DNA from 3 places in the Desulfobacter sp. genome. Region 1 is predicted to be linked to each of the others. Evidence: predicted binding sites of a transcription regulator. Region 1 holds the regulator's gene; each other region holds the start of a gene.
What was found. Region 1 encodes sigma-54, which starts transcription at its own class of promoters, with help from an activator protein. Its sites were predicted from a motif close to TNTGGCACANTTTCTGCTNT; they were not measured.

Region 1 (6,029 bases):
TTGGTCTCATTTCCGGCCGGATCCCGGGCTTCCACGACAATACGGGTGTCAGGACCCTGGGTATGATCCAGGGCAAAGAAGGCTGCGACCATCATGGGATCATTAAACACACCGGAATATCCCGGGAAAAAATTCTCCCCCACCCTGACGCCGGTTTGAATATTTTTTTCATCCAGTTTGTAAATCACAAGGCCGACACCGCCCTTGGACACATTATGCTGGGAGGTCAACACCTCAAGCCGGGGCGGCACCGTATCAATAACCACTGGCAGCTCTTCATAAAAACGGTTGCCTTTGCCCCATTTATGCCAGGCATAATCCGTTACAATAATCCGGATAACGGCCTGACCGTCGCTCATCCCGTATTTCCGCGTTTCAACGGGAACGGCAAAGGTGTCTGACAGGGTTTTCTTTCCACTGAACAAAGAGAGAATGGAAGGGGAGGGATACGGTTTGTCCCAAAGAATTTTTTCGTTATTTTTCTGCACCAGGGAAACGGTTACATGGCGCAAACCGGTTCCCTCATCCGTTGCAGTCATATTTATTTCATAGGATTGTTTCAGATACGGGGAAGGCAGACGGACATCAGCTTTGGGCACATCTCCCTCATATTTGCAAAACAGAACCCAGCCCACAGGCACGGCAATTGCCAGAAATATAATCAGGAACAGTGTTTTCTTCATCAAACAACCTTATTTTTCAAGAAGTTAGACGGCTATATTTAAAATCATATTAAGATATCAGCAAACGCCTTTCTTATCAAGGAATTTTCCCCTGCCCTGATCCACCTTGACATTTACCCGGACGAATAATAATTAGGTCTATCATTATTTTTTTCTTGTTTTTAAGGATATGCCGAATGACAAACTTTTTTTTTGACCTGACCCGGAACAACCCGAATCTTTTTTTTCTAATTGCCGGACCCTGTGTTATAGAGGATTTAGACACAAGCCTTGGCATTGCAAAACACCTGAAACAGGTCACCGGCGATTTAGGTATTCCTTATATTTTCAAAGCCTCCTATGACAAGGCCAACCGCACTTCCATCCAGTCATTCAGGGGCCCTGGCCCCGAACGCGGTCTTGACATCTTAAAACAGATTAAAACCGAACTGAACATCCCGGTCATCTCTGATATCCACCTGCCTGACCAGGCTGCACAAGCAGCCCAAGTACTCGATATCATCCAGATCCCGGCATTTCTATGCCGCCAGACAGACCTGATTTTAGCCGCCTGCAGAACAGGCAAACCCGTGAACATCAAAAAGGGCCAGTTTCTTGCACCGGCTGACTGCCGGAATATTGTTGAAAAAGCCAGATCCACAGGGAACCGGGACATTGCCATTACGGAACGCGGCACCTGTTTCGGGTATCATAACCTTGTGGTGGATTTCAGATCCATACAGATTTTACGGGAATTGGGCATACCTGTAATTTTTGATGCCACCCACAGTGTGCAGCTTCCCGGCGGCAGCGGCAATGCATCGGCCGGGGAAAGACAGTTTATCGCCCCCCTTGCCAGGGCTGCCGTGGCCTGCGGTGCCCACGGCCTGTTCATGGAAACCCACCCTGATCCGGACAAGGCCCTGTGCGACGGGCCGAACTCCATCCCCCTGGATCAAATGGAAACGCTTTTAACCCATCTGGTCAATATCAGGAAAGCTGCAGGACAGGCCCTATGACAACACAATTGGCAGATATCCGGCTGCTGCTTTTAGATGTGGACGGGGTGCTCACCGACGGCAGCATTACCTATACGGACACAGGCGAGCAGATCAAAAGTTTTAATGCCAAAGACGGCCTTGGCATCCGTCTGCTCATGGAAGCAGGTATTCCTGTCGGGATTGTCACGGCAAGAATCTCGGGCGCCCTGCGCCACCGCTGCGACAATCTGGGCATCACCCTGGTTTTTGACGGGGCCAGGGACAAGGCAAAGGCATTGGCATCCATATCCGCAACTACGCAAATCAGGGCCGCACATATTGCTTTCATGGGGGATGATCTGATTGACCTGCCGGCCATGACCCGGGCCGGATTCGCCTTTACGGTGGCCGACGCCCCTGACGAAGTTAAGGACCGGGCAGATATGATTACGGATTTGCCCGGGGGAAAAGGAGCGGTCCGCCAGGCCTGTGAGGCCATCCTCAAAGCCAAGGGCCTTTGGGAAACTTCGGTTTCAAGGTTTCTGTCATGAGCAGCGCCGGCAAAAAAAAACTGATACTGCCCCTGGTTCTGCTTTTAGGACTCATTCTTGCAGGGTTAGGTGCGCATTATTACATCAACCATCTGCTCACCAGGCCCATAAAACTTGAAAATATAGAGGTGGATGACAAAGCTGCCCTCAAACTCAACATCCTTGAGCAGATTTCCAAAAAAAACGGCATCACCGAATGGAAGCTCAAAGCATCCAGTGCCACCCTGCTCAAAGACCGGAACAAGGCTGTGCTCAAAGACGTTGACATTGTTTTTTACACAAAGCAGAACACACAAGTCCTTCTCACCGCAGCCCGGGGAGAGCTCGACACCAAAACCCATGACATGACCTTTTCAGGGAATTTTATTGTCCGGTATCAACACTACTCCCTGACAAGTGAAACATTGCATTATACCAAAAAACCGCATATAATACGCTCTGATTCAAGGGTTACAATTAATGACGGGAACTCCGTAATAAAAGCAGACAGCATGGAGATCCTGCTAAACCAGGACCTGATCATCTTAAAAGGACACGTAGAAGGACAACTGAGTGAAAATAGCCAGGATTCCAACATATTATAACATCGCTTCGGCGTCATTGCTGATACTGCTGTTTCTTTCTACACAGATCTCCTTTGCAGCCCAGGGGAAAAAAGACATTGATAAGAAACAGCCACCTGCTGACCTGAGAATTACTTCGGATAAAATGGTCGCCAGCAAAGACCAGTCCATGGTGGAATTCATGGGCAAGGTCAAGGCGGTCCGGGCAGACAGCGTGCTTTTAGCAGATTCGGTCAAGGTGTTTTTCCATACCTCGGAAACCAAAAAGAAAGGCCAGTCAAACATCAGGCGAATTCTTGCCACGGGGAATGTGGAATATACAGAAGGGGATCGGAAAGCATTTTCGGACCAGGCGGATTATGACACCGCAAATGAGATACTGGTGCTCACCGGGGAACGAGCCCGCCTGCTTACGGGAAAAAGCTGGATCACCGGCAAAAAAATTACCCTGTTTAAGGCCCAGGAACGGATGGTTGTGGAAAGTGCCGAAAAAACCAGGGTCGAAGCTTTTTTCGATGTCCAAGACCAGGGCAGGTCCATGGATAAGCCTTGAGGGATAAGCCTTGAAACAGATGAGCCGACTGGTGCTGAAAAACCTTGTAAAGGCGTATGGCGGTAAAACCGTGGTGGATCAGGTCAGCCTGACCGTGAACCAGGGCAAAGTGACCGGACTTCTGGGACCCAACGGTGCCGGCAAGACCACCACCTTTTATATGACCGTGGGCATGATCCGGCCGGAAAAAGGCACGGTTCATCTTGACGGGGAGGATATAACCCAATATCCCATGTATATCAGGGCCAGGAAAGGCATTGGTTACCTGCCCCAGGAAACCTCTATATTTAAAAAACTGACTGTCAGGGAAAATATAACGGCTGTTCTGGAGGTTATTGACAAAAAAGTCACGGACATCAACCAGAAAGCCGAAACTCTGATGGAAGAGCTTGGTATACTGGCCCTGGCCGGGCAAAAAGCCGCGTCCCTGTCCGGTGGAGAGAAGCGCAGGCTGGAAATTTCAAGGGTTCTTGCAACGGACCCTCTATTTATTCTGCTGGACGAACCCTTTGCCGGCATTGATCCTCTGGCGGTCATCGACATCCAGCAGATCATATCCCAGCTTACGGACAAAGGCATCGGAATATTGATTTCAGACCATAATGTCAGGGAAACATTAGGCGTATGCGACACGGCTTATATCATGAGCCAGGGTGTGGTTATGGAATCAGGACCGCCGGAAAAAATTATTTCAAGCAAAATAGCGAAACGCATTTACCTGGGAGATAACTTCAGACTTTAATCATGGAACTTGGATTACAACAAAGCCTTGCACTAACCCAGCAACTGGTCATGACACCCCAGCTCCAGCAGGCCATTAAACTGCTTCAGCTGTCCCGGCTTGAACTTGCCGAAATGATCGAGCAGGAAATGGAGCAAAATCCCGCCCTTGAAGAAGTCGTCGTTGATGATGCCTCTGACCAATCCATCACGGCCCAGGAAACCGAAATCCGGGAAGCGGAAAATGATGCGCCTGTCAAGGAAGTCACCATTGAAGAGCGGGTTCGGTCGGATACGGATTGGGAAAATTATATCAATGAATACAACTCCACCGGCAGAATGCACACGGAGTCTGAAAACAGTGAAGCCCCCAATTACGAGGCATTCACGTCTGAGAAACAAACCCTTGAAGCGCATTTGAAATGGCAGCTGATGCTTTCGGATCTTACAGCCCAGGAGGAAGCCATCGGCAACATCATCATCGGCAACCTGAACCGGGACGGATATTTATGCGCCGATGTGGAAGAACTGGCCCAGGCAGCCCAGGCCGACGTCCAAACCGTTGAGCAGGTGCTGGCTGTGCTTCAGACCTTCGACCCCCCCGGGGTGTGCGCCAGGGACCTGTGCGAGACACTTCTCATCCAGGTCCGGCAGCTTGGCATTAAAAACGACATCATCATCCAGATCATTACGGATCATTTAAAAAATCTTGAAAACAGGAACAGTAAAAAAATTGCCAAGGCCCTTAAAATTTCCGTTGAGGATGTGCGGGCCGCAGTAAAAATCATCCAGTTTCTTGAACCCAAGCCCGGCAGGAAATTTGCCACCGATGAATCCGCTTACATCACCCCGGATATTTACGTTTACAAAGTCGGGGATGATTTCAAAATTGTTATGAACGATGACGGCCTTCCCAAATTAAGAATTTCAAGATTCTACAGGGACGCTGTGGCCACCGGCAAAAAGATTCCCAAGGAGACCAAGACCTATCTCAATGAAAAGATGCAGTCCGCCTCCTGGCTGATAAAATCCATTCATCAACGCCAGAAAACCATTTACCTGGTCATGGAAAGCATCATAAAATTTCAAAGGGAATTTTTTGAAAAGGGCATTGCCTATCTGCGGCCTTTGATTTTAAAAGACATTGCCGAAGATATTGAGATGCATGAATCCACGATCAGCCGGGTCACCAGCAACAAATATGCATACACCCCCCAGGGGCTGTTTGAACTGAAATATTTTTTCAACAGCTCCATAGAACGGGTTGACGGGCCTAACATGGCATCGGCCAGCGTCAAGGAGAGAATAAGACAACTCATTGACAACGAAGATTCCAACACGCCCCTGAGTGATGATAAAATCGCCGAAATTCTGAAGGAATCAGACATTCAGATTGCCCGGCGCACCGTGGCAAAATACAGAAAAGTGCTCAATATTCTGCCATCCAACAAACGCAAACAATTATAAAGGGAGTAATTTATGCAGGTCACTATCACGTTCAAAAAAATAGAGGCATCCGATTCCCTGAAATCCTATGTAAATAAAAAGCTTAAACGGTTTGACAAAATGCTGGACGGCCCGGCCGAGGCCAGTGTGGTCCTGAGCGTTGAAAAAATAAGACATATTGCCGAAATCACCCTGACCAGCGGGGCGCTTAACATCCATGCAAAGGAAGAATCCGAAAGCATGTATGCCACCATTGACATCCTGGCGGATAAAGTCAAAAGCCAGATCACAAAACATAAGGAAAAAATCAAAAAACACATGTCAGGCAATAAGTCAAGCCTGGCAGATACCCGGGAGTTCAGTATTGATGAACCGCAGCCCGGGAACACGAGTGACATCGTCGAAGAACTCCTTGATACAAAACCCATGGACATTGAGGATGCGGTGATAGAGCTGGAATCGGGCAAAAAATCTTTTTATGCGTTTATTAATGCCCGCACAGAGCAGGTCAATGTGATTTATAAACATAATAACGGAAAACTGGGACTGATCGC
Region 2 (6,029 bases), on a different contig from region 1:
GGCGTCAATGCCCTGGTCAACGAGTTTCTGGCATCCTTGTGCCAACAAAATGTCTGCATTCCGGGTCAATGCCCGGTGCTCATCCAGTGTATGGGAATGAACCACGTGCAGCAAAAAGACCTTGGACCGGTTTTGGAGGGCAAGTTGGGCCACATGTTCAAGGATCCGGTCATCCACCGGTGAACAGTCCATGGTCACCAGTATGTTTTTATATAGTTGCATGATATCAGGCTCCTGTGACCGTGGTATAAAGCAGGTAAATATTTAAAACAATGACAATGGCCGAAATCACAATGGCTGCTGCAAATTCGGCCGGTCCCGAGGCAAATCTGCCCATGCGTTTTTTATCCCGGCACAGCATCAAAAGCGGAATCAGGGTAAACGGCAGCTGGAGACTTAAGACCACCTGGCTGAAAATCAAAATCTTATAGGTATCCATGGACAGGACAATGATTAAAAAAGACGGTATAGCCGTGGCAAATACGGAAAACCGGTATAAAAGGGTTCTGGGATCCTCGGGCTTTCCCAGAAAGCCTGTGATGACATTGACCTCAGCCATGGACGATGTCACGGAGGATCCTACCCCGGCAAAGACCAGGGCAACGGCAAAAAGGAATCCAGCCAAAGGTCCTGCCAGGGGGGTCAGCGTAGCAGATGCCTGTTCAATACTTGTGACCGAAGCCTGATTTTTTGCAAACACGGCTGCCGCCACAATGATCATGGCCGAATTAACCACCCATCCCATGATCATGGCCGCCAGAGTATCGGCTTTCTCGTAATTGAGCTGGGACATTTTTTCGTCTTCCGAAATACCCCATTCACGGGAATGAATGACGTTGGAATGCAAAAAAATATTATGGGGCATCACCACAGCGCCTAAAATAGCCATAGCAACGTAGATACTTTCCCGGTTCAGACGGGGGACCACCATGGCCGGAAGGGCTGCGGACCAGTCTGGTTTAACAATGTAAATTTCAATCAGATAGCAAAGGGCAATGATGGCCAGAAATCCCATGACAATCATTTCAAGCCGGTGGTAACGCTGGCTGACAATTAAAAAAGTCTCAAGGCCTACGGTCACAAGTGCGCCTACCCAGAGGGGCATGCCGAAAAGCAGATTGAACCCGATGGCACCCCCCAGAAGTTCGGCCACATCCGTGGCAACGCAGGCAAGCACAATGGTCAGGCCCAGCATGGCCGAAACCGGCCTTGAAAAGCGGTCCCTGATATTAACAGCCAGGGATTTGCCTGTAGCGATTCCAAGTTTTGCCGCCATGTTCTGAATCACAATGAGCATCATGGTACTCAAAGTGATCACCCACAGCAGTGAATACCCGAACCTTGAGCCGCCCTCGATATTGGTGGCCCAGTTACCCGGATCAATAAATCCTACTGTTACAAGGAATCCAGGCCCTAGGAATCTGAGCAGGGTCTTGAACCGGAACCGCTCCAAAATATTTACCATATATTCACCCTCCTTGTTAGAAGGCATCTGAAAAGGCTTTGATCTCCGGATGCTCGCTTAAAAAGCGGTACAGGGTTGCCCTTCCCACACCCAACACCCGGGCCGCTTTGGATTTGTTGCCTCCGGTTTTGACCAGGGCGGATTGAACATTTTCCTGATTGAGCTTTCCCCGGGCAAACTGTACCCCAGGCGCTGGGGGCTCAGTTAACAAGACAGGCCGCAGGGGATGCCTGGTGGATGCAAAGGGAAGATCCGTAGGAAGGATAACACTGCCCCGGGACCGGACCACGGAAAACTGGATCACATTTTTTAATTCCCTGACATTACCGGGCCAGTGGTAGTCCATCATCTCCCGAATGGTGTCAGGGGCCAGTTCCGGTACGGGCTTTTTGTTTTCTTTTTCCGCCTCCCGCAGGAAGTGATCGGCTAAAAGCGGGATATCGTTTTTTCTTTCCCGCAGGGGCGGCAGGTGGAGGGGAATGACGTTGAGCCGGTAGTAAAGGTCTTCCCTGAACCGGTCGGCCCGGACCTCTTCTGCCAGATCCTTGTTGGTGGCGGAGATAATTCGGATATCCACGCTGATCTTTTTTTCTCCGCCTACTTTTTCAAATGATCCCTCCTGGAGGAACCGTAACAGTTTGACCTGGGTTCTCAACGGCAGATCCGCGACTTCGTCCAGGAACAGGGTGCCTTTATGGGCCAGTTCAAACCGGCCTTTACGTTCCCTGACCGCCCCTGAGAATGCGCCTTTGACATGACCGAACAGCTCACTTTCCACAATGCCTTCGGGGATGGCCCCGCAGTTCACCGGTACAAAACTGCCGTTGCCGTAGGACGAAATGTCATGAATCGCATAGGCCACCCGTTCCTTGCCGGTACCGGTCTCACCGGATACGTGAACCGGATAGTTATACAAGGCCACATCCCGAATCTGCCGGAAAATGTCCTGCATGGCTTTATCCTTGCCGATGATGCCTGCAAAATTGGAAAGATCTTCAGCTTTCAGGGACAGACGTATGGAATCGGTCATATCCCGGAACGAGGCCACAACCCCCCGGATTTCCCCTGCATGATCCAGAATGCAGGAAACAGTCATTTCCAGATGCCGGGTGTCCCCTGTTTTAGTGACGATGGTAACCGGATACTCCTTGGTTCCGCCGGAAAGCTTCGGGGAGTCCTTGCAAAAGGAACATTTGGAACCACAGAACGGAGCCTGGAACACATCGTGGCAGTCTTTACCCAGGATCTCTTTTTTACTATATCCGGTAATTTTTTCTGCTTCCTTATTAAAAACAGTGATCATACGTTCTGTGGTATGTGCCATGACGCCAAGTTTAAGATTGTCCACCACGAGGTTGAGATTGTGCAGATCCAGCAGAGAGTGTGTAAATTTTTCCATTTTTTGATTTCCCGGCAACCCGCTTTCAGTATTAAATACCAAGCTGTTCTTGAACCGGTCTCTTAAATGGCACATTTGTGTATCAGGTGCAATGTTTTTTTGCATCTGTAAAAAGAAAAAAATAATGGGTGCTGAATGAATGTCCGGACTGTAAGGCTGAAAAGGGAATTGCGCCAGAACATTACTCCCAGGAAATACAGTCTCTGGGGCAGTTTTTCACAGCTTCAAGGATATCTTGGTCATCCTCATACCTGTCAAGGGGCCGTATATCCACATAACCTGCATCTTTGATTTCAAAGGCGTGGGGGGCCAGATCAATGCAGACCCCGCATTCAATGCAGCAGCCAAGATCAATCACCGGTTTTTTTTGTACGCGCATCAAAGTCTTCCTTTATCAATGGATTCATGTCAATGGATTTCAGCCACCAGCCCTTTAAAATATGCGCCTGTTTCTCTTTTTCAGCCAGGTCAAGAATCTTGTACCCTGTATCCAGCAAAATTCCATAAAGCACGCCGCAGCCGGGGTCTTCATGGTGTTCATATCCGGTCTGCGCCAGCGCTATCATTTTATGGGCCAGCTCAATGGTGCGCACGATGTTTATGTCACATTTTTTTTTCAGCATGGCAAATTCTCTTTAACCGTTTCACACCAGGGCAAGTAAAATTGGTAATGATTCATTTCAGACCCGTATCTGTTCAGGGGTGCAGGCAAGCACCATATCCGATATCTGGACAGCCGTAAAATCCCACCCTGTGTAAACATCAATGGAGGTTCTGTCTGCCTGGATAAAATCAGGCAGCACCATACATTCAAAGACATCGGCATTGGACAGCGCCCTGACAGCATATCCACGCTTTACCGGATCTTTAGAATCCAGATGGGCCTGGAGCTGTTCCCTGGTGATATCTGTCATATCCCCGGGTGCTGCGCCAAGATATGTGCCAATGCCCCACAAAACCCCGCGCTGGAGCATGTCATGTTCAATGTGGTTGCCTTTGTGATCCAGGTAGGAAAAAAGGATGCTTTTAAATTCCCGGGCCAGAGCCGGGCTTTTGCTTAAAATCTCTCCCATGGCCTCGGGTGACCCCCAGCCAATGCCGCCGGATTCGTCGTTCAAGTTCCACATGATCCGTCTCAAAATGACCCTGGCGTTTTCCAGGCAATTATCCGCAATCCTTGCGGCAAGATATCCCATGGCGGTCACGCTGCGAAATTTGATCAGCTCGTCCTTGTTGTAAAAATAAGAGAACAGATGTCCGGTGAGCTGGGCATCCGGAATCTGCCCCAGCCTGGCCAGGGCCTGGCTGCGGCTGCCAAGGGCAAGGATTTCGCCCACCTGTTTTTTTGTCTTTCTGCCGTAGGGTTTCATAGTTGTTCTCTTTCAAGTGTTTATTGCTGTTTCAGCCCGCCTTTTAAAACATCTTGGCGCCTGATTTAATTACCAGAAAAGCACAAATTATGCCAGATCGGGTTATGCCGGGCTGTTGGCCTTTATTGTATGAACTGCCCCAAAGCACTGAATTTGACCTTCAGTTCATGGATGTGTTTGTCATAGCTGTGCATTTTTATAACGGCCCGGGTAATCAGATAGCAGCCCAGGACAATCAATCCAAGATTGAGAATAACAAAGGGGATAACCAGGTGCAATACGTTGAAAATATTATAATATTTTGAGGTTGCGATCAAAAGCCCGACCACGGACAAGGGCAGTGCCAGCACAGCTATCCCGGTTCTCATAACAGCCAGGGATGTTCGCTTTTCCGCCAGGAGCAGCTGTACTTCGTTGATGACAATGGAATCAAATTTTTCCGAATTACCGGCGGTTTCAATTTGCGGTGTCAATGATTTTACTCCATATTTTATTTAGTGTAACTCAATCATATCATCCATTGAAAACTCTAATCTGTTTTTCATTAACAAAATTCATTCCAAAAGCACAGGCCTGACGGTTTTTTCAGTGAATCAGAAAAGAATTGCGTTAAATTACATCAAACACCTTGCCCATGCGTGTTCCAAACGATTTAAAAAAGGTACAGGCGGGTGTGAACACGCGGCCATGGTTTATCTGTCTCAAAAAAAGACACATAAATGTACCCCGATACAGGTATGGATAGTGGCTTCATGGCCCTTATATTCACAATTTAATTTCCAGGATAAGAGCAATGAATAAACTAAGTCAACGCCCATCCATATATAGGTTTATTAGCTTACATATACTCACTATATCAACCTACAACGTACCACGCTTATCACTGACATAAAAATTAAGTCTTAAACCGATTGGTAGAAAACTGCCGGCCTGGTATAAATGACAGTTTTCTAAATAATATACTTTTCTTGCGGGTTCTGCCTTTCAGGGCAAGGCAGGAGCGGCCTGAAAACAGGAAGTGTAATCAATCCATTTAACCGGGAGGGAACCAATGACGTTGAAACACTTTTATAGAGAGGTGATGGAACTCAATGGGATCCAGGATATGGCCCAACGTGAAATCAAAGCACAAACGTTTTTTAAAAGACTGAATTCAGCCGAATTACCCCAAACCTTTAACTGGGCCCAGGAAATTTTTGAAGATATACACGTCAAAGAGCGCCCGGACCAGTTGGCGCTTATCTGGGCAGACCTGCATACAGATGAACAAGAGCAGTATACATATACCCAGTTGGCTGAAAATGGTAATAAAGTATTAAATTTTTTGCGTAAAAAAGGGGTGGAAAAAGGCGACAACCTTTATATGCTGACGCCCATTGTCCCCCAAACCTGGTTTACCTCCTTTGCCGCCATTAAAGGCGGTTTTGTCGCTGTTCCCACAGCCACCACCATGACTGAACGCGAAATCCAGTTCCGTTTTGAAGCGTATCCACCGGATGTTGTCATTGCCCTTGAGAGCCTCGCCGGCCTGGTGGACGATGCCCTGGCCAAGGCCGGATGCACACCCAAGGCCAAAATTATTCTTGGCGAAAAACAGGGGTGGACATCCTATCCGAGGATCGCGGAGGAATCACCCATAGCCTTGCCTGCAACCATTAACAGTGAAGATGTTCTGTTCTGCTTTTTCACCTCCGGAACCACAGGGCTTCCCAAACGGGTGGGCCATTCCGCTGTCTCCTATCCTTTGGGCCACATGTCAACAGTCGTAACCATCGGACTTGAGCCCGGAGGCGTT
Region 3 (6,029 bases), on a different contig from region 1:
GATCAGGTTGGATTCCAGAATAAAAGCCTCCTGGTCGGACTGGGTGACCACCAGGTGAAAATCATCTACTAGCGCCAGCAGGGCCGCTGTCTTGGGCTCGGGCTGATCCTTTCTCACAAAATATGAGGCCAGGCGCTTTTTTAAGTCCTTGGCTTTGCCCACATAAAGGATGTTTCCCTTTTTGTCCCGCATGAGATAAACCCCGGGGGCATGGGGAGCCTGGTCGTATTTTTCTTTTATTTTCTCAGGAATCATGGCTGGGTTGTCTTGATCTATGGAATCCTGGTCCGGTACCTGTAAAAAGGCACCGGACTTTTTCACTGATCAGGAGAAATCATAGCCCCTCTCGCCGTGAAGTGATTGGTCAAGTCCTGTGTATTCACTTTCTTCATCCAGTCTGAAGCCCACGGTTTTTTCCACAATAATGCACAGGATAATAGTTGCAACTCCGGCGAGCAGGATAGTCGCTCCCAACCCTTTGAGCTGTACCAACAGCTGATCGAAAACCGTCCAGGTCCGACCGGCGGCTTCACTGGCTGATGCCATCCAGGAATCGCGGATGAAAAAACTGAGCAGAAGAACGCCCAGTGCGCTGCCTACACCGTGGATTCCGAAACAGTCCAGTGTGTCATCATACCCCAGCTTTATTTTGAGCTGAAGCGCATAAAAACACGTCACAGTCGATGCCGCGCCCAAGAACAGAGCACCCAATGGCTGTACCACTGCAGCAGCCGGGGTGATCACCACCAGGCCGGCCAGTGTGCCGGACGCAAAACCAAGCGCAGATGCCTTCCGGTATATAATCCCTTCGATACACAGCCAGACCAGTGCGCCACTTGCCGCAGAAATCTGGGTCATGGTCAGGGCCCTGGCTGAATCCAGTCCGCTCTGAAGGGTGGAACCGGCATTAAAACCAAACCAGCCGACCCACAGCAAACCGGCACCGATGAGGGTCATGGTCAGATTGTTCGGAGGGGTGGAAATTTTGGGGTGACCCAGTCTCGGCCTTATATATATAGCTGCCACCAGGGCACTGATACCGGCCGACACATGAATAACCAGTCCCCCGGCCAGGTCAATCACCCCGGCTGCGCCGGAATTGAACAACCAGCCGTCCGATGCCCACACCCAATGGCACAGTGGCGCGTAAACCACCAGAAACCATAGGGAAATAAACAGGATATATCCTCGCAAATAGATCCGCTCTGCCAGAGCCCCGCTGATCAGAGCCGGCGTGATGATGGCAAATTTTCCTTGGAACATGGCAATGATATATTCAGGAATCCCGTTGGTCACGGCTTCATCAATACCTTTGAGAAAAAAGAAATCGCTGTTCCATCCGACAAATCCGCCCATAATGCTCTTTCCAAAAGTCAATGAATATCCGCAGACCACCCAGAGCACACCGATCACCGCCATGGCTACAAAGGTATGCATCATGGTTCCCAGAACATTTTTTGCCCGTACCAGGCCGCCGTAAAACATAGCCAGGCCCGGCAGCATGAGCAAAACCAGGGCCGTTGAAATCAACATCCAGCTCGTGTTGCCGCTATCAATTACCGTACCGTCTCCAGCCGCTGCGGCCAGCGGCGTTGCAAAAATTACAAAAACGAAAGGAATATGCTGCTTGTTCACCATAATCATGCTCCATTATTGTTAATTCAAAAAATTTCAAGTGAAAAAGCAATAGACATGCCATATTCTTATGGAGAATCGATTATTTATTTTAACATATCATAATAAAAAGAATTTATTTTCCCGCCAGAACAATATCGATCCGAGAGAACGCTTGGTTAGTCAGTATATTTCAAATATGTTTATAAAAATAAAAAAATAATGCTACATAATTGCAATAAAACGATTTGTTTTTATTCATAGTGGCGTTAGAGCTTCCAGGGGAATAGGAAACAAATTAAATTTTATTAAATAATTTACTCAGTATGCGGCTGTCATGTACATATGACAATTTACAGGATGGTTGGTAAAAATAAAATTTCAATAATGTAAAAATCGATAAAGCAAATGGGGGGAATTAATTCTGACACCTCTATCATGGCTGGGCTGCCTTGATCTTTTTCAGTTCCCGGATCTTGTCCCGGTATTGTGCTGCCTGCTCAAATTCCAGATTTTCTGCTGCTTGATTCATTTTTGCCTCAAGGTCATGGATCACATCTTCCAGGTTCAGCTCATCTGCGTCATAGGCTTTGAGTTCCTCATTTACAGCCGCTTCCACGGTATTGGCATTCATGTCGGCCATGGTGTAATCAAAGGCGTTGATCTTTTTGCTGATGGTGGCCGGTGTAATGCCGTGGGCCTGGTTATATGCATTCTGAATTTTGCGGCGGCGGCGGGTTTCAGCCAGGGCATGTTGCATGGAACCGGTCTCTTTTTCCGCATACATGATCACCCGGCCATAGGCATTGCGGGCGGCCCGGCCGAAAATCTGGATAAAGGAACGAAAAGAGCGTAAAAAACCCTCCTTGTCCGCATCAAGAATGGCCACCAGGGAGACTTCCGGGATATCCAGGCCTTCACGCAACAAATTGATGCCGATGAGCACATCAAACAGACCTCTTCTCAGGTCCTGGATAATATCAATGCGCTCCACCGTGCCGATGTCCGAATGCAGGTATTTTACCTTGAGCCCCAGGTCTGAATAGTAATCGGTAAGGTCCTCGGCCATGCGTTTGGTCAACGTTGTGACAAGCACACGCTCCCGGGCTTCCACCCGTTTGAGGATCTCCTGGTACAGGTCGTCAACCTGTGTTTTGGCATCCCGGATCTCCACCGGGGGATCAAGCAGGCCCGTGGGCCTGACAATCTGCTCGGCCACCCGGACACCTGCTTTTTCCAGTTCATAGTCCCCGGGGGTGGCAGAGACAAAAATGGTCCGGGGCACCCGGGCTTTAAACTCCTCGAATTTCATAGGCCGGTTGTCCACGGCAGACGGCAGGCGGAACCCATGCTTGACCAGGGTCTCCTTTCTGGAGCGGTCTGCCTTGTACATGGCCCCAAGCTGGCTGACCGAAATATGGCTTTCGTCAAAAAAAAGCAGAAAATCCTGATCCATATAATCCAGAAGCGTGGGTGGCGGCTGGCCCGGGGCCCGGCCTGTAAGATGCCGGGAATAATTTTCAATGCCGTTGCAATACCCGATCTCCTCCAGCATCTCAAGATCGTACCGGGTGCGCTCCTCCAGGCGCTGGGCCTCCACCAGCAGGTTCTGTTCATTCAGATAGGCCAGCCGCTCCTTGAGTTCGGCCACAATGCTTTGAACCGCCTGTTTCCGGGTCTTTTTATTGGTCACATAATGGGAGGCCGGATAGATGATCATCTGGTCAAAACGGTTGATTACCGTACCCTTCAAGGCATCAATCTCATTGATCTCTTCAATGGTGTCCCCGAAAAAATCAATGCGAACGGCCTTGTCTTCCTCGTAGGCCGGAAAAATCTCCAGCCGGTCCCCCCGGACCCGGAAAGTGCCCCGGTGGAAATCCACGTCATTGCGGGTGTACTGGATATCCACAAATTTGCGGATCACATCCTCCCGTGAAATCTCCATGTCCCTGTCCAGGGTCACCCGCAGATCCAGGTACTCCTCGGGCGCACCCAGACCGTAAATGCAGGAGACCGACGCCACCACGATCACATCCTTTCTGGCCAGAACGCTCCGGGTGGCCGAGTGCCGCATTTTATCAATCAGTTCATTGATGGATGAGTCCTTCTGGATATAGGTATCCGAGGACGGAATATAGGCTTCAGGCTGGTAATAATCATAATAGGAGACAAAATACTCCACGCAATTATCCGGGAACAGCATCTTGAACTCATTGTAAAGCTGGGCCGCCAGGGTCTTGTTGGGCGCAATGACCAGGCTTGGCTTTTCCACCTGGCTGATGATGTTGGCCATGGTAAAGGTCTTGCCCGACCCTGTCACCCCCAAAAGCACCTGGTATTTTTCATCATCCCTTACCCCCTGGACCAGATAACCAATGGCCTTTGGCTGATCGCCGGCCGGGCCATAGGGAGACACCAAATTAAACAGTCCCATAAATTTTTCCTGTACTTTCCTTTGTTCCGGACAGATACTTATAGTGGTTGAGTGAAAAATTATTTATACCACACCGGAGGTACAAAACCCATGGAAGAAAAAAAAGAGACCGTTGCCGTGGTAGGTGCAAGCCCCTTAAAGGACAGATATTCCAATAAGGCCCAGACCATGCTGGAAGAATATGGACACAGCCCTGTACCCGTAGCCCCCAAACACGAAGTTATTGAAGGCAAAACCGTTTATCATACGCTTTCCGACATTCCCCAGTCCATTGACACGGTGACCATGTACCTGAGCCCGGCCCGGCAGGACAAAGTTATTGACCAGATTCTGGACATCAAACCCCAACGGGTGATCTTCAATCCCGGCACGGAAAATCCCCAAGCCTATGAAAAGCTCAAATCCGCCGGAATCAAGGTTCAGGAGGCTTGTACCCTGGTTCTTCTGAAAACCGGCCAATACACGAAACCCTTTAATCCTTAATATGGATATGATATTTAGATTCATCTAATTAAATTTTTTTATGAACCCATCTGGAAAGAAGAACAAATGGAAACACAAACCGCCAAAGGGCATTTTATTGAAAATATTATCAAAGAAGATCTTGCCGGCAATAAAAACAACGGCCGCGTGGTCACACGCTTTCCGCCGGAACCCAACGGCTTTCTGCACCTTGGTCATGCCAAATCCATCTGCCTGAACTTTAAAATGGCCCAGCAGTTTAACGGGAAGTGCAACCTGCGGTTTGATGACTCCAACCCGGCCAAGGAAAAACAGATTTACATTGATTCCATCATGTCAACCGTCAAATGGCTGGGATTTGACTATCATACCCCGTTCTATGCATCAGACTACTTTGACGCCCTCCACGACTTTGCCGTTGAACTGATAAAAAAGGGCAAAGCCTATGTGTGCAGTCTGTCCGCAGAGGAGATGAAAGAATACCGGGGCACCCTCACCGAGCCGGGCAAAAACTCCCCGTACAGAGACAGAAGCGTTGGGGAAAACCTGGATCTGTTCCGGCGGATGAAAGAAGGAGAATTTGATGAAGGCGAGCACATCCTGCGGGCCAAAATCGACATGGCCTCTCCCAACATCAACATGAGGGACCCGGTGATCTACAGGGTCAAAAAAGCACCCCACCCCCGCACCGGGGACAAATGGTGCATTTATCCCATGTACGACTTCACCCACTGCATCTCCGATGCCCTGGAAGGGATCACCCACTCCCTGTGCAGCCTGGAATTTGAAGATCACCGGCCACTGTACGACTGGTTCCTGGACAATATAACCATACCCTGCCATCCCCAGCAGATTGAATTTGCCCGGATGAATATCAACTATACGGTGTTAAGCAAAAGAAAGCTGCAGCGCCTGGTCAGCGAAGGTATGGTATCCGGGTGGGATGACCCCAGACTTCCCACCCTGGAAGGCATGCGCCGGCGTGGATATACCCCGTCTGCCATCCGTAATTTCTGTGATGTGATCGGGGTCTCCAAAAAAGAGAGCCGCATTGACATGAGCCTGCTTGAATCCTGCCTCCGGGACGACCTCAACGAAAATTCCCCCCGGGCCATGGGCGTTATCCGGCCCTTGAAAGTCACCCTGGAAAATTATCCCGAAGGACAGACCGAAACCCTGGCAGCCATGAACCACCCCCAGAAACCGGAAGCCGGCAAACGGGAAGTCAGTTTCTCCAAGCATCTCTATGTGGAGCAGGACGACTTCATGGAAAATCCCCCCAAAAAATTCTTCCGCCTGGGACCGGGCCGGGAAGTGCGCCTGCGGGCCGCTTACCTGATCACCTGCAAAGAGGCCATTAAAAACGAGGCAGGGGAAGTGATTGAACTGATCTGTACCTATGACCCTGAAACCCGCGGCGGCAATGCCCCGGACAGCAGAAAGGTCAAGGGCACCATCCACTGGGTAAATGCCCAGGACTGCATAGATGCGCAAGTCCGGCTTTATGACAGGCTTT

Region 2: AB7U36_RS03065 (DVU0298 family protein) is a predicted target of sigma-54. The motif match lies at 4,312-4,331, and genes of this name have one in related genera.
Region 3: AB7U36_RS03790 (ammonium transporter) is a predicted target of sigma-54. The motif match lies at 1,681-1,700, and genes of this name have one in related genera.

Annotation. Positions count from the first base shown of each region.
Region 1 is NZ_JBFXHE010000005.1:24,546-30,574, forward strand. It holds gene AB7U36_RS01195 (M23 family metallopeptidase) at 1-683, opposite strand, end outside; gene kdsA (3-deoxy-8-phosphooctulonate synthase) at 860-1,681, shown strand; gene AB7U36_RS01205 (KdsC family phosphatase) at 1,678-2,193, shown strand; gene lptC (LPS export ABC transporter periplasmic protein LptC) at 2,190-2,777, shown strand; gene AB7U36_RS01215 (LptA/OstA family protein) at 2,746-3,309, shown strand; gene lptB (LPS export ABC transporter ATP-binding protein) at 3,329-4,051, shown strand; gene rpoN (RNA polymerase factor sigma-54) at 4,054-5,496, shown strand; gene hpf (ribosome hibernation-promoting factor, HPF/YfiA family) at 5,509-6,029, shown strand, end outside.
Region 2 is NZ_JBFXHE010000019.1:18,673-24,701, forward strand. It holds gene AB7U36_RS03040 (universal stress protein) at 1-222, opposite strand, end outside; gene AB7U36_RS03045 (Nramp family divalent metal transporter) at 227-1,465, opposite strand; gene AB7U36_RS03050 (sigma-54 interaction domain-containing protein) at 1,482-2,864, opposite strand; gene AB7U36_RS03055 (ferredoxin) at 3,046-3,243, opposite strand; gene AB7U36_RS03060 (hypothetical protein) at 3,215-3,487, opposite strand; gene AB7U36_RS03065 (DVU0298 family protein) at 3,545-4,234, opposite strand; gene AB7U36_RS03070 (hypothetical protein) at 4,357-4,707, opposite strand; gene AB7U36_RS03075 (AMP-binding protein) at 5,286-6,029, shown strand, end outside.
Region 3 is NZ_JBFXHE010000026.1:13,338-19,366, forward strand. It holds gene uvrC (excinuclease ABC subunit UvrC) at 1-255, opposite strand, end outside; gene AB7U36_RS03790 (ammonium transporter) at 325-1,638, opposite strand; gene uvrB (excinuclease ABC subunit UvrB) at 2,051-4,051, opposite strand; gene AB7U36_RS03800 (CoA-binding protein) at 4,142-4,534, shown strand; gene AB7U36_RS03805 (glutamine--tRNA ligase/YqeY domain fusion protein) at 4,601-6,029, shown strand, end outside.